DNA from 2 places in the Methylophaga sp. UBA2012 genome. Region 2 is predicted to be linked to the other one. Evidence: riboswitches for the same ligand, from Rfam matches in the RefSeq annotation. Region 2 holds a riboswitch; the other holds the start of a gene.
What was found. A riboswitch is a leader RNA that binds a small molecule or an ion and turns the genes downstream of it on or off. The one in region 2 is predicted to bind cobalamin.
Positions count from the first base shown of each region.

Region 1: it holds a riboswitch for cobalamin, as region 2 does, so the genes downstream of both, B2248_RS13020 (cobaltochelatase subunit CobN) here and B2248_RS14465 (hypothetical protein) in region 2, are expected to answer to the same signal.

Region 1 covers NZ_DDCG01000018.1:68,073-75,976, reverse strand. The annotation lists gene B2248_RS13020 (cobaltochelatase subunit CobN) at 1-2,560, opposite strand, end outside; cobalamin riboswitch at 2,690-2,879, opposite strand; gene mscL (large conductance mechanosensitive channel protein MscL) at 3,062-3,517, shown strand; gene groL (chaperonin GroEL) at 3,577-5,214, opposite strand; gene groES (co-chaperone GroES) at 5,261-5,551, opposite strand; gene B2248_RS13000 (FxsA family protein) at 5,667-6,140, opposite strand; gene B2248_RS12995 (OprO/OprP family phosphate-selective porin) at 6,359-7,744, shown strand; gene B2248_RS12990 (GGDEF domain-containing protein) at 7,834-7,904, shown strand, end outside.
Region 2 covers NZ_DDCG01000020.1:21,904-29,807, forward strand. The annotation lists gene B2248_RS14460 (TonB-dependent receptor domain-containing protein) at 1-981, opposite strand, end outside; cobalamin riboswitch at 1,043-1,235, opposite strand; cobalamin riboswitch at 1,336-1,529, shown strand; gene B2248_RS14465 (hypothetical protein) at 1,585-2,166, shown strand; gene B2248_RS14470 (cobyrinate a,c-diamide synthase) at 2,172-3,461, shown strand; gene bluB (5,6-dimethylbenzimidazole synthase) at 3,458-4,120, shown strand; gene cbiB (adenosylcobinamide-phosphate synthase CbiB) at 4,117-5,025, shown strand; gene cobD (threonine-phosphate decarboxylase CobD) at 5,018-6,013, shown strand; gene B2248_RS14490 (cobyric acid synthase) at 6,003-7,469, shown strand; gene cobU (bifunctional adenosylcobinamide kinase/adenosylcobinamide-phosphate guanylyltransferase) at 7,466-7,904, shown strand, end outside.

The DNA of each region.
Region 1 (7,904 bases), on a different contig from region 2:
CCCGTAACAGTGGTTCCCAGTTTTCCGTGGTTTGTTTGCCATTATTCATCGACGTCAGCATGGTTTGAATGGCTTTTTCAGACCAATCACGACCAAACACATGCAAACCTAACGGCATAAAATCTTCTTGCAGTGTGGTCAGGTAATGGCCGATTTCATGCACCAGTAAATCATCATCCACCTGTTCGAACGAACTTAAACCACGTACCCCCAGCTCAGCGGACATATTGGCTGTCAGCTCATCTTCTAAATTCAACTCAGCAACTAACCGTTTCATTTCATCAATCGCTCGGTCACGCATTGCACCGGCATTCACCGGCGCCGACTCATAACTTTCTACTACCTGACGTAGTTCTAATAATTGGTCGTACAACTCCGTACTCGCCAGTGGTGGGGTAAGGTGATCGATCATCACCGCCAAACCACGGCGCTTCGCCTGAATACCCTCGCCAACCCCGTCCACAATGTACGGATAAATACTGGGTAAATCAGCCAGAATCGCTTGAGGATAATCATTTTCCGCCATGCCCACACGATGTCGCGGTAGAAACTCATAAGTGGAATGTCGGCCTAAATGCACTAAAGCATCGGCATGAAACTCATTTCTAATCCATTGATAAAAGGCCATATACTGATGTGGCGGTGGAAATGATAAGTTCGCATGTAATAACTCTTCATTCAGCTCCCAGCCTCTGGGCGGTTGAGGACCAACAAAAATATTGCCAAATTGAATACCGGGAATCAGGATTTTATGATCAAACACCATTACATTACCCGGTGCTTCTCCCCAGCCTCGTACACCTTCAATCCACTGCTGACTAATCGCCGTAATTAATTGCTCAGCCTGCTGCCAATCCATCTCGTCTGAACGTTGCTGATAAAGGATCTGGAGCTGAGTGAGTAATTGCAAAACACGATCCCGACCAGCATGATCTGCCCCATCCACCACATGGCGGATATCTTCCATCACTCTGGCTAATAAGTGTTTTGCAATACTGGGATCTTTTAACGCTTTCGCTTGTTTTAAATTGGCGTGCAATAAACCCAGCGGTCCATTGACCATTTCCTGCTGTAATGACTCCGGTAAGGTATGAAACCAGGACAGATAAGTTTGGCTATCAACAGTATTTACGACGGATGACATGGCGGCCAGTGCTTCATGATCTTCTGGCAGGTTCACACCACGCTGCTGTAATAAGTCTAATAACTCCGCTGATGTTTTTGGCAGTTCACCCGTGTTGTAGCCACTATTGTTGAGTGAATGCAAAATATCGAATAAAGACTCCACCACATTTAAATTATCCGCCCCGATATTGTGACGCCCCGGCGGATGGTTGTAATAAATGATGGCGACTTTTTTATCCTGATTCGCTTTATTCTGCAACTGTTGCCAGCGCTTTAGACGCTGTGACAATAAGCTCACTTGTGAAGCAACTGGCTCAGAAAAAGCGAGTCTGGCACCGGTGAGCTTATCGACCTCAGCAGGTGTCATCGTCGCGACGACCATCGGTTGAGAAAGCCCCTGCAACTCAGGCATAGCGACCCGGTAATGCACCGAATCCCAGCTAATCCCGGCTTCAGACAGTTCCCACTCGGCACGGGTGCTGTCACTTAAACGCATCGCTTTGATAACTGGCACATCCAGTTCTTTTAACTCATCGGTGACCGCTTGCCGATGTTCAGAGCCACCTATTACAAAGTCTTGTAATGATACTATCGAGCTGATCTGTGATTTATGTTGTGTCAGTAGCTTAATCGCAGATAAACTGGCATCCCCCCAGGCAGTAAGCACTGACACACACCCGGTCTTTTCATCAGCTACGTTTTCGCAAACCGCATCCAGCAAAGCCTTTTCTCCGGGTCGTTCCCCCGTTTCATAATCGAGCAATACTACCCACGAAGATTTTGCTGAAAACTCAAACTGCTCTGGTAAGGTGATTTTACCTTGATGATAAAGTCTGAGCTGTGCAGCTAATTGCGGACGCTGAATCGTATCTTCATGTCGAACGATATGATGCAGATGATGGATTAAACCCTGCATATTTTCACTGTTTTTTCCTAGCCAGAAGAATCGCGTGATCAGCCAGGCTTGCTGTTCAGGATGTTGTTCTAGTAGTGATGCCATCCATTGCTCTGTTGATATGGTGGGATCAGGATGTTGCATCAACTTATCAGGTGGCCCGGCTAATAATGCTTTGCCATCAAGACTTGAGGCCATCACCAGACGTTGATCACTATGCAAAGCAATAAGATTATTTAACAAACCTTTTTTGCTATATTCCACCAGTTGATTGGCGGTTTCGCCAAACACACCGCCAGCAAACACTAAATCTGACTGCTGCAATAACTGTGATTGCTTTTGTGTGGATAAATCTTGCCACTGCTCTGTTGTACGTATTTGTACAGAGACGGGCTGTTGCGATGTGTCTTTTAAAAATTCATGTGCACCTGATACCACTTCCGGTACATTCCTTGGCGTCACAATCAGTAAGAGTTGCTCAGCGAATGCTGATGCAGAGAAAAGAAACAGGACTAAACAGAGAACAATTCGGTTATACAAAGCGCTTTCCATCAATATATAAAAACACTGAGCTATCAAACCATGCCGGAAAACCACACACCGCTTAACAACTCAAAGATGATTCGCCATTAAACGGTTTCCCGCTCCAACTGCACACCCCGGCCATCGGATAACAACGTTTTTATGGCAGATATCCTGGCTCACGCTTCAACGTTTCCGACTCACCTTCCCGAAATCGACTAATTTCAGTGGTTTTACATCATCGTTGTCGGAAACTTCACGTATACAGTTGCGGGGACAGCTTCGGTTAAGAATTCCCTTTTAACTCTGGTAAGAGACCATAAAGACCTGAATTATACGTACATCGCTTAATAACAACCACGGTTTGGTGACGCAGACAAAATCGCACACAATATTCATGCGCCAACTAAAGCTAGACAGTCAAAATAGCGATGGCTAATATCGCACAGAGACGCCATGTTTAATCGAGTGGCTCTACTCCCTAATTTTCAGCGAAAAAATAACAAGAGGAATAAAAGGATGTTGAAAGAATTCAAAGAATTTGCAATGCGTGGCAATGTGCTAGATATGGCTGTGGGTATTATTATCGGTGGTGCGTTTGGCACGATTGTCAAAAGTCTGGTTGCTGACGTTATCATGCCACCTATCGGCCTGTTACTCGGAGGTGTCGACTTTTCAGACTTATTCGTTACCTTGAAAGAAGGGACTGTAGCGGGACCATATGCCACCCTCGCTAATGCTCAAGAAGCCGGCGCCGTGGTGATCAGTTATGGTGTCTTTATTAATGCGGTGATTAGCTTTCTGATCGTGGCTTTTGCTGTGTTCTTATTAATCCGCTCAGTCAATAAACTACAACGTGAAAAAGAAGCGGAACCAGCCCCTAAAGAAGCCACCAATAAAGAATGTCCGAAATGTTTTTCAACCATTCTAATCAAAGCAACCCGTTGCCCACATTGCACATCTGAAATTGCCTAAACAAAAAAGCCCCGACCAACTGGCCGGGGCTTTTTTTAGCTTTAAAGGCTGAGGGATGATTACATCATGCCGCCCATGCCACCCATTCCGCCCATATCAGGCATTGAAGGTGCATCATCTTTCGGCAGTTCAGCAATCATCGCTTCTGTTGTCAGCATCAGACCAGCAACAGAACCTGCATTTTGCAGTGCAGTACGAGTCACTTTGGTTGGGTCAAGAATACCCATATCGATCATATCGCCGTATTCGCCTGTAGCCGCGTTGTAACCGAAGTTACCTTTGCCTGCAGCGACTTCGTTCAGGATAACAGAGGCTTCAGCACCCGCATTTGTAGCGATTTGACGTAAAGGTTCTTCCATTGCACGACGTGCAATTTTGATACCCATGTCTTGATCATGGTTGTCACCACGCAGTTCACCCAGAGAACCTTCTGCACGAACCAGAGCAACACCACCACCTGCAACAACGCCTTCTTCAACTGCGGCGCGAGTTGCATGCAACGCATCTTCAACGCGTGCTTTTTTCTCTTTCATTTCCATTTCGGTAGCCGCACCGACACGGATAACCGCAACACCGCCAGCTAATTTAGCCACACGTTCTTGCAGTTTTTCTTTGTCGTAGTCAGAAGAAGATTCAGCGATTTGTGTACGAATTTGTTCAACACGTGCTTGGATTTCATCTGCACGGCCAGCACCATCAACGATAGTTGTGTTTTCTTTGCTGACAGTGATTTTCTTCGCTTGACCTAAGTGATCTAAAGTCACTTTTTCCAGGCTCAGACCGACTTCTTCAGAAATCACAGTACCACCAGTCAGAACAGCAATATCTTCTAACATCGCTTTACGACGGTCACCAAAGCCAGGGGCTTTAACCGCACAGACTTTCACGATACCGCGCATATTGTTCACAACCAGTGTTGCTAGTGCTTCACCTTCCACGTCTTCAGAGACGATCAGCAATGGACGGCTTGATTTAGCCACTTGCTCCAGAGCTGGCAGTAAGTCACGGATGTTTGAGATTTTTTTGTCGAATAACAGCACATACGGATCTTCCAGTTCTGCTGTCATAGTTTGTTGGTCGTTAACAAAGTATGGAGACTGGTAACCACGGTCAAACTGCATACCTTCAACGACATCTAATTCGTTTTCAAAGCCGCTACCATCTTCAACAGTGATAACGCCTTCTTTACCAACTTTTTGCATGGCTTCAGCAATGATTTTACCGACTGATGCGTCAGAGTTTGCTGAGATAGTACCTACTTGAGCAATGGCTTTATCATCATCACAAGGAGATGACATAGTGCGTAATTGCTCAACTGCCGCTTGAACCGCTTTGTCGATACCACGTTTCAGATCCATTGGATTCATACCTGCAGTAACGGCTTTCATACCTTCACGCAGAATCGCTTGTGCCAACACAGTCGCTGTAGTTGTACCGTCACCTGCAGCATCAGAAGTGTGCGAAGCCACTTCTTTTACCATTTGTGCACCCATGTTCTCGTATTTGTTTTCCAGTTCGATTTCTTTCGCCACTGAAACACCGTCTTTCGTGACGGTTGGTGCGCCGAAGCTTTTATCTAAAACAACGTTGCGACCTTTTGGTCCTAGTGTCACTTTAACCGCGTTGGCCAGAGTGTTTACACCTTTAACCATTAACTGACGTGCGTCTGCACCAAATTTGACTTCTTTAGCAGCCATTGTAGTTATTCCTCTTATTCTTTATTAAAGCAAATGAATCCAGGGATTAGCCTTCGATAACAGCAACGATGTCATCTTCACGCATGACTAACAGTTCTTCACCGTCAACCTTAACTTCAGTACCGGCATATTTGCCAAACAGTACTTTGTCACCCACTTTTACCGCCAAAGGGCGAACTTCGCCTGAATCTGTAACCTTGCCATCACCAGCAGCGAGAATTTCACCACGAGATGGTTTTTCTGCGGCGTTATCAGGGATAACGATACCGCCAGCGCTCATTGTTTCTTCTTCCATGCGACGAACAATCACACGATCATGAAGGGGACGAAGATTCATCTGTATTTCCTCCGAAAAAATGTCTATTAATGACTAACTTAAATTGTAGGGAACTCATAGAATGGGGTTACAAAACCCGCTTTCAAGGGGGCTAAGCAAAAAAATTTAAAAATTTTTATCGAAGATGATGTTTATCATCGTCATCGACCACTTCCCCATCAATCACATCACCTTCACGATAATCTGATCGATAGCGTTGTTGTGAAAAAGCATCACCACGCTTTTGTGTGTAAAAAATACGACTATTCTTGGCTAATTGTTTAATCACACTCTGCCTGACGGCTGGCACTAGTAGCAAAAAACCAAAGGTATCGGTGACAAATCCGGGTGTTAATAACATCGCCCCAGCGATAACCAAACACACCCCTTCCAACATCTCTGTGGCAGGAATTTGGCCGCTGGCCATGGAGCTTTGTGCTCGTTGTAATGTTTGAAAACCTTGTAAACGAAGTAAAAACGCACCTAGAACAGCGGTGGCCACCACCATAAATATAGTCGGTAATGCACCAATCACATCGCCAACTTGTATCAACACATAGATTTCAACGATGGGGATAATTAAAAAAATCAGTAATAAAATTCGAAACATAGGACGTCCAAAGGCATAGTCATATAGATGGATATTGGTGCGGTTTTCCTTATTTCAAGGCCTGATCGCCATTGTCGCTTAAATACAACAAAAGTCAGCTTTTGTATCAATGTCACAAAACTGTAACGTTTTCTTCATCATGCTGAAACATAACAAGCCTAAGGTGTGCGGGACTTCGGCTCTTACCGAATTGATAAACCAACCTAGAGGATAGTCCCTTGAAATTGAAAACAACATCTTTATTAATTGCCGGTACCTTGTTTGGTGCAGCAATGTTGCCTGCTCAGGCAAACAACGAAGCGATGGCTGACCTGTTAAAAGTCCTTCGTGACAAAGGCACCATCAGTGCAGAAGACTACAACATGCTGAAAAACGCTGCAGCAGCTGATCAAGAAAAAACTGAAGCTGCTCAAGCTGAAGTGAAAAAACAAGTCGCTGAAGCAACTGCAGATATGCCAAAAATTACCACTGATGGCAAGTTAGTTGTTGCAGACAGAGAAGGTAACTGGGAATTCCAACCTATCGGTCGTGTGATGTGGGATGCCATCTCTGTAGACAATGATGGTTTATACGATGGTACTGCAGGTGTAGGTGATAACGAAGGTCGAGGAACTGAATTACGTCGTGCACGTTTGGGTTTCCAAGGTTCGATTTATGACTGGAGCTACAAATTTGAAGCTGACTTTGCTGGCGGTGATGCATCAATTAAAGATGCTTATGTTGGTTACGGCAACAAACTAAACGACAGCACCAAATGGGGTGTAAAACTTGGTCAATCTCACATAGCTTTTGGTTATAACACTAAAGCTAGCTCTAAATACATGAGCTTTATTGATCGCCCATTCTATGCTGATTCAGCTTTATCACCTGCTCGTGAGAGTGGTGTTGCATTCCAGTTGAATGACAAAGATTATCGTTGGTTATTAGCATCATCTTTAACAAGCGGTGAAATCGACGGTGGTGAAACTGATGTAGATGATGCAGATACATGGGCAGTTCGCGGTTCATTCGTACCATTTATGCAAGACAGCAAACACATGTTACAAGTTGGTTTGGGTTATTTGAACCGTGGTAACGGTGATGGTTCATTCCGCTACCGTCAACGTGCTGTTAGCCACATTACTTCAGAGCGTCCAATTGACACTTCTGTAGCAGATTATGATGGCTCAAAAGCATTCACAGCTGATGTTTTAGGTATCTACGGTCCATTCCACGCTTTAGCTGAATACGTAGACTACACAGCTGAAAGTAACTCAAACTCAGATCAAGAATTCACTGGCTATTCAGTTGAAGCTGGTTACTTCCTGACGGGTGAATCTTACAAGTGGAAAAAAGGTTATAACTCTGGCGTTTCACCTAAATCTCCATATGGTGCGTGGCAGTTAGTTGCTCGCTTTGAAAACATTGAAACCGAAGGTTTAGTCGGCGGAAGTGTACAAACTGAAGACGAAGCAGATAAATTTACATTGGGTGTGAACTACATTCCACGTAAAAATATTCGTTTAATGCTGAACTACGACAAAGTTACCGATCTGACTGTCGATGGCGCAAGTTCAGATGCAGAACCATCTGCACTTAAATTCCGTGCGCAAGCATTCTGGTAGGTCTTAACACTGGAAAGCACTGATAAAAGCCTCACCCCAGGGTGGGGCTTTTTTCTGATTAGGAGATATTAGCAAGAGAAGATAAGACGATGACACAAGAAGAATTACACCACTATCACTCATTACAGGAAATTCTCAGTCATGGACGTCTGACAGCTCT
Region 2 (7,904 bases):
ATGCTGAGCATTTAATCTAAGATGATTTATCCAGCCGGCATAACGATGACGTGTATTGTAATTTGTGGTTATCTCATCATCGACATAATTTTGAGAACGATCACGCGACTCAGAAAGGCCAAAACTCATAGACCATGTATCGTTTACTGAGATATTGTTATTAAGCCCAAGAATTTGTTGAACGGTATCGGTGACGTAATTTTTATTTACACTAGATCCATCATAGTGATTACGTGCATTTGAACGAAGCAGATTAACATCCGTTGACCAGTTTTCTATCCACTGTTGATTGACTTTTAACGATACACTTTGATTACGGTAACCGTCATGATCAGGGTTACGATCTTCTCTAGCGTTGATGCCATTGGTTGTATCGTAGCTATAGCTAAGATTATATTTGGTCGTTTCGTTTCCACCACTTACGCCAGCTTGGCTTCTGAGAGTGTTTTTGGTACCAGCAGACACCGTAAAATTTGGCGTAGGTTTACTAATTGAACCGCTTTTAGTGAAGATTTGGATCACACCACCTATGGCTTCAGAGCCATAAAGCCCAGCTCGAGGCCCGCGGACAATTTCAATACGTTCAATTTGGCTAACAGGGAAATCTTGTAATGCTGACGAACCAGATGTGGCTGAATACCATTTAACGCCATCAACTAAAACAAGCACGTGATCAGAGTTTGTTCCGCGGATTGAAATACCACTTGTCTTACCCAAACCACCATTCTGAGTCATGTCAATACCCGGAAAACGTGACAGAAGTGTAGCCAAATCTTGAATCTGAAGTTTTTCAATATCAGCTTCTGTGATCACCGTAGTCGGCGCCAACGCATTTTCCGTAGGCATACGGTTTGCAGTAACGGTGATGGAATCTAGTTCATCACTGGCTATAACAGGTAAAGAAAGTAAAGAAGAAATCAGCGTAAATGCTGAAAGACGCGTGCACGCACGCAAAGGCAACGCCTTTGAAAACAAGGTCATAATTGTCTCCTGAGGATACGCTCACCCGCGATCCAGGGTTAATAGGGTCACAACACATTGTGTTGTTACGAAACCTCAGGCCGGTCTCCGGACTTACGTTGTGGCTATCGCCTGACACATCGCCTTCCCACGACATTCGCAGTGGCTTAATGATGTGCTTTTCAACGTTTACCGTTGCGGGGGCAGTGTTGGATTTGTCACCAACTTCCCGTTTAACTCTGCATAAACAGAGCACCTGAAGAGCCGCGCATAGTAATGGCTGCGCATCCATCCGTCAAACTGACTATGTCAACTATAGCGACAATGACGCCTCATTCCTATACGGCAAATTGACAATATGTGGCATTAATCCTTATTCTATCGCGTGTTTTAGGTGTTGCTAACGCAAGTAAACGGGAAGTCGGTGCATCACTAGATAATGCCGACACTGCCCCCGCAACGGTAAGTGAGATGAGATAAACGTTATGCCACTGTACAGCGCTGTATGGGAAGGTGTTTATCAGGCAAAACTCACAAGTCCGGAGACCGGCCTGAAAATAAAACGTGCCAACTGGCAAATTCAAAACCTATTGTGTGCGGGTGGGCACACTGGAGAATCACATCATGACCTTATCTCGTTCTCAGCAACTCATTATTGCTGGTCTTTTAGCACTTTTAATGTTCATGACCCGAGGTCATCATTTTGCTTCTGTCGACGCGTTACCGAGTGCATCATGGGCTATCTTTTTCCTAGCCGGTCTTTACCTGAGTTCAGCTGCCTGGTTTCCTGTATTTCTAGTAATGGCTGCTGGTCTCGATATCGCCAGTGTGTTGTTGGGCGGTGGTCAATTAAGCACTAGTTTCTGCATGTCTCCTGCTTACGGTTTTCTGATTCCTGCTTATGGCAGCTTATGGATGGCTGGACGCTGGTATGCATCAAAATATCAATTTAATGCAGCCACCTTATTGCCGCTTGTTGGAAGTATATTGGTAGCAGCCACTGCAGCCACATTATTTAGTGGTGGCGGGTTCTACTTCTTCTCTGGCCGTTATCCTGATCCAACATTCACTGAATACACACAGCGTTTTATTCAGTACTTCCCAAAAAATCTGGCTGTAATGAGTTTCTATCTGGTAGTTGCAATGATTTGCCATGTGTCTCTGCATTTCACAGCAACGACACAACGAGCAGATCAACAGCATTAATAGAGATGCAGTCGCAGTCATGCGCTGCTGTTGTCATTGCTGCACCGGCATCTGGCCAAGGTAAAACCACGGTCACCGCTGTATTAGCAAGACATTACCGGCAGCAAAACAAAAAGGTGCGCGTATTCAAAGTGGGTCCAGATTTTCTGGACCCTATGGTTTTAGAATACGCATCAGGTCACCCTGTTTATCAGCTTGACCTGTGGATGGTCGGCAAACAACACAGTCAGCAACTTTTAGCAGAAGCGGCGCAACAAGCCGATATTATTTTGATTGAAGGTGTGATGGGCTTGTTTGATGGTGAACCTTCCACAGCTGATCTGGCTGCTGCTTTTGGTATCCCTATCCTTGCCGTGATCGATGCCAGTGCCATGGCACAAACCTTTGCAGCCATCGCTGTCGGTTTGGATCAATATCGAAAAGATACGCGTGTCGCTGCCGTTATTGCTAATAAAGTCGGCAGTGAACGTCATGCCGATATGCTCAAAAAAGCCTTACCTAACACTCTTCCTTGTCTCGCTACTTTGTTCAGACAAACTGAACATGCCCTGCCCAGTCGTTATTTGGGTTTACAGCAAGCCAATGAAGTCACTGATTTAGAGCAACGCCTGAGCCATACTCTGGACGCTTTTGACTTTGATAATACGGTTTCATTACCTGATATTGATTTTCCGTTTATTGATGTTGAGCCACTGCCTCTCTTACTCGAAGGTGTAAAGATTGGGGTTGCCAGGGATGCCGCTTTCTCTTTTCTTTATCAAGCGAATCTGGATTGTCTTTCTGCATTAGGTGCTGAGCTTATATTTTTCTCGCCACTAACAGACAAACAATTACCAGACATCGATAGCCTGTATCTGCCTGGTGGATATCCCGAGTTACATCTGGAGACATTGAGTCAAAACACCAATATGATTCAAGCTATTCACCAGCATTACCATGCCAATAAACCGATCATCGCTGAGTGTGGCGGCATGTTATACCTATGTGAATCCCTGACGGATAAAGCGGATAACACTGCTAGTCTATGTGGCATTTTGCCTGTCAAAGCCACACTTCAGGCGAGACTGACGGCTCTCGGATTACAGGAAGTCACTATCAATGGTGCAGCCATCAGAGGCCACACCTATCATCATTCTTTACTCAGTACAGAACTGGTTTCGGAGATAAGCGGACAGTGTCCTAATGGTAAATCGGTCAGTGAAGTGGTCTATCAACAACAGCGTTTAACCGCCAGCTATATTCACTTTTATTTTTACTCAAACCCTCACCTTATTGCAGCGTGGTTGATGCCATGAGTGATTCACCTCATCAGTTTTCACAAGCAGAACGAGAAGCCGTTTATCGCGCCATAGCAGAACGTCGGGATATGCGTCACTTTCGACCAGCTCCTGTTGATCCAGAACAATTAAAACGTTTACTGATCGCGGCTCATCAAGCCCCCAGTGTCGGCCTGATGCAACCCTGGCGAATAATTCGAATTACTGATTCCATTATTCGCGAAAAAATAAAAGCACTGGTGGAAAAGGAACGTATTGAAACAGCCAAAGCCATGAATGAACGCGAAGATGAGTTTATGCGTTTAAAAGTCGAGGGTATGGATAATTGTGCTGAAATCCTGGTTGTCGCTTTATGTGATAAACGTGAACAACATATTTTTGGCAGACGAACCATGCCGAATATGGATTTGGCCTCGGTATCTTGTGCCATCCAAAATATGTGGCTCGCAGCGAGAGTGGAAGGTTTGGGCATGGGCTGGGTTTCTATTTTTGAACCTGAGGCACTGGCACAATTACTGAAACTCCCCTCGGGTGCCTCACCCGTCGCTATTCTCTGCCTGGGTCATGTTAATGAGTTTTATCCAGAGCCGATGTTACAAATGGAAAACTGGCGACAAGGTATTGAGCTGGAGGCGGTTTTATATGAAAACCAATGGGATGAACCTGCCAAGCTATGACCTTACTGTTTATCGTGCTTGCCGTATTGCTTGACTGGTTGCTTGGCGAACCAACACGTCGCCATCCGCTGGTTGGTTTTGGGCGACTGACCAAGCTCGTTGAAACCAGATTATATTCATCAGAACACAATCAAAAAAAACAGTTTATCAATGGCTTAGTCGGTTGGATGATACTCGTCTTACCTTTTGCCTTGATTGCCTATTTTATTAGTCAAATTACCGTGCTCAATGCCCTATTTAGTGTGCTGGTACTTTACCTTTGTATTGGCCATCGGAGTTTGTATGACCATGTCACCCCGATCATCGAAGCATTGAAACAAGGTGATATTGAACGGGCAAAAACTTATACCAGCTATATTGTCAGCCGTGACAGGGAAACTCTGCATATTCCTAAAGCCAGTATCGAATCTGTATTAGAAAATGGCGCCGATGCCATTTTTTCAGCCATCTTTTGGTTTATCGTGGCAGGATTACCTGGCGTCGTTATCTATCGTCTCAGTAATACTCTGGATGCCATGTGGGGCTATAAAACAGAGCGCTATTTATTGTTTGGCCGTTTTGCTGCGCGTATTGATGATGTGCTGAACTTTATTCCAGCCCGCTTAACAGCACTCAGCTATTCTCTGGTGGGTAATGTCCGGTCAGGTTTACAGTGCTGGAAACAACAGGCTAAACAATGGGACAGCCCTAATGCCGGTCCAGTTATGGCGGCTGGTGCAGGCGCATTAAATATTGAGCTGGGCGGTTTAGCTCGCTATCACGGCGTCTGGCATGATCGTCCTAAGCTTGGCCTCAACCATGAAGCGAGCGAGAGTGATATTCCCCGCGCCTTACATCTGGTGACAGATAGTCTTTTGCTTTGGCTGACCGTCATTACTGTGATCACAGGGATTTCCTATGCTTGAGCATGGTGGCAAACTCAACCATTACATCAAAAAGTACGGCATAGCCAGCGAGTATTGGTTGGATTTATCTACCGGTATCAATCCCAATGGCTGGCCTGTTCCCCCCCTGCCAGAATATGTTTGGGAACGCTTACCGGAACAGGATGATGATTTACTCACTGCAGCAGCAAACTATTATGGCAATGAAAGTTTAATTGCCCTGCCCGGAAGCCAGGCTGCCATTCAGTTTTTACCGCAATTACGCGAGCCTTGCAGAGTGAAGGTCATACACCCCTGCTATGCCGAACATGCTTATAGTTGGCAAAAAGCAGGTCATGATGTTGAGGCCATCCATCACGACGAGATTGATTCATTGCTTGCCGAAACGGATGTGCTAATCATCATCAACCCGACTAACCCAAGTGGCAGGCAATACAAAAAACAACAACTTTTAAGCTGGCATCAACAATTACAACAACATAATGGCTGGCTAGTGGTAGATGAAGCCTTTATCGATACATCACCTGACAAGAGTCTTTGTCGTCTGCCTGCCATGCCTGGACTCCTTATCCTGAGATCGGTAGGTAAATTCTTTGGTTTGGCAGGTTGTCGTGTTGGTTTTTTAATCGCCGAACAATCCGTTCTCGATCAGATGAAAGAACACCTGGGCCCGTGGCCCATTGCAACAGCCTCGCGCTATATCACCATACAGGCTTTTAAAGATACCGACTGGCAACAACACTGCCGCCAGCAACTTCAGTTTCAATCAGCACGTCTGGCGGAATTACTGACTCGTTATGGTCTCAGTCCTACCGCTGGCACAGACTTATTTCAGTGGGTCAAACTTTCAGCCGCCAAAGACATACATAAGAAACTGGCAAAAAATGCCATTCTGACCCGCTTATTTGAATCCCCTGCCAGTTTGCGTTTTGGTTTACCCGCCAATGAACAGCAATGGCAGCAGTTAGAAAAAGCCCTGCAATCGCTACGAGTTGATCATGAAACATAAAACATTAATGGTTCAGGGCACCACATCTGATGCGGGAAAAAGTACCGTTGTCACCGCCTTATGTCGTTGGTTTAAACAACAAGGTTATCAAGTTGCGCCGTTCAAACCACAAAATATGGCACTCAATAGTGCAGTGACCGCAGAAGGTGGTGAAATCGGTCGCGCTCAGGCGGTACAAGCACAAGCCTGTCATCTGGCACCTCATATTGATATGAACCCTGTGCTACTCAAGCCTAATAGTGACTCTGGTGCTCAGGTCATTATTCATGGCAAAGCGGTTGCCAATATGGAAGCGCGCTTTTACCACGACTATAAACCTACGGCGATGCAGGCGGTTCTGGAATCCCACCACCGGCTGGAATCGAATTATGACCTTGTTGTCGTAGAAGGTGCGGGCTCACCAGCAGAAATCAATTTACGCGATCGTGACATCGCCAATATGGGCTTTGCAGAAGCTGTAGATTGTCCGGTTATTTTGATTGCTGATATTGATCGCGGTGGAGTGTTTGCTCATCTGGTCGGCACGCTGTCGTGTTTATCTGAGTCAGAACAAGCGCGGATTAAAGGCTTTATTATTAATCGCTTTCGCGGAGATATGAGTTTATTGCAAGCAGGTCTGGACTGGCTGGAACAAAAAACCGGTAAACCGGTGTTAGGTGTTTTGCCCTATCTGCATGGTTTGCATTTAGAAGCTGAAGATGCGGTGAATACCCAACAAATAACGGGATCGGATAAACAACTCAATATTATCGTGCCGGTATTACCCCGCATCAGTAACCATACTGATTTCGACCCATTAAGATTGCATCCTCAAGTCAATTTACAGTTTATCGGCCCTGATGACACCATCCCGGCGGCAGATCTAATTATTTTGCCTGGCAGTAAACACGTTAGGGCTGATTTAGAGTGGCTGATTAAACAAGGCTGGCCTGAAGCCATAGCTAAACACTGTCGTTATGGTGGCAAAGTGTTGGGTATCTGTGGTGGTTTTCAAATGCTTGGCAGACTGATTCATGATCCTGATGGCATTGAAAGTCAGCCTGGTAGCAGTGATGGTCTCGGCTTGCTGGATATGGAAACAACGCTAGCCGGCGATAAAACATTACGACAAAATCAAGGACAATTACTTATCAATAGTTCAGCCGTCACTATATCCGGTTATGAAATACATGCAGGTATCAGCACAGGAAAAGCGCTGGCATCGCCCCTGATGACACTATCACATGGTCCGGATGGTGCTATCAGTGATGACCGACAGATTATCGGTACGTATCTACATGGTTTATTTGAACATGACGAAGCTGCTCAAGCCATACTGACTTGGGCAGGTCTTGATGATGTTCAATCTGTCGATTACTGGCAGCTTCGTGAAAATGACATCAATAAACTGGCAGAGATGATTGCAACACATGTGAACACAGAAAAGTTGATGCAGATTCTTGAGGACCGACGATGACCAAGACATTAATTCTGGGTGGCACAAAATCAGGTAAAAGTCACTTAGCTGAGCAGTGGGCAAACGCCACCAGCCAATCCGTCAGTTATATCGCCACGGCACAAGCGCATGATGATGAAATGGCACAACGGATTAAACAGCATCAGCAACAACGACCAGACAACTGGCCAACCATTGAACAGCCGCTTTATCTAGGGGATGCAATAAACCAAGCAACAACGGATGTTGTACTGGTAGATTGTTTAACCCTGTGGCTGACCAATCTCTTATTAGCTGAAGGCGATCTGCTGACAGAACAGATATCAACGTTGTTAGATACGCTGCAAACCACTGATAAACACATCATTATGGTCAGTAATGAAACCAATATGGGCGTGATGCCTTTGGGAGACTTAACGCGTCGTTATTGCGATGAGGCTGGTGTCTTACATCAGC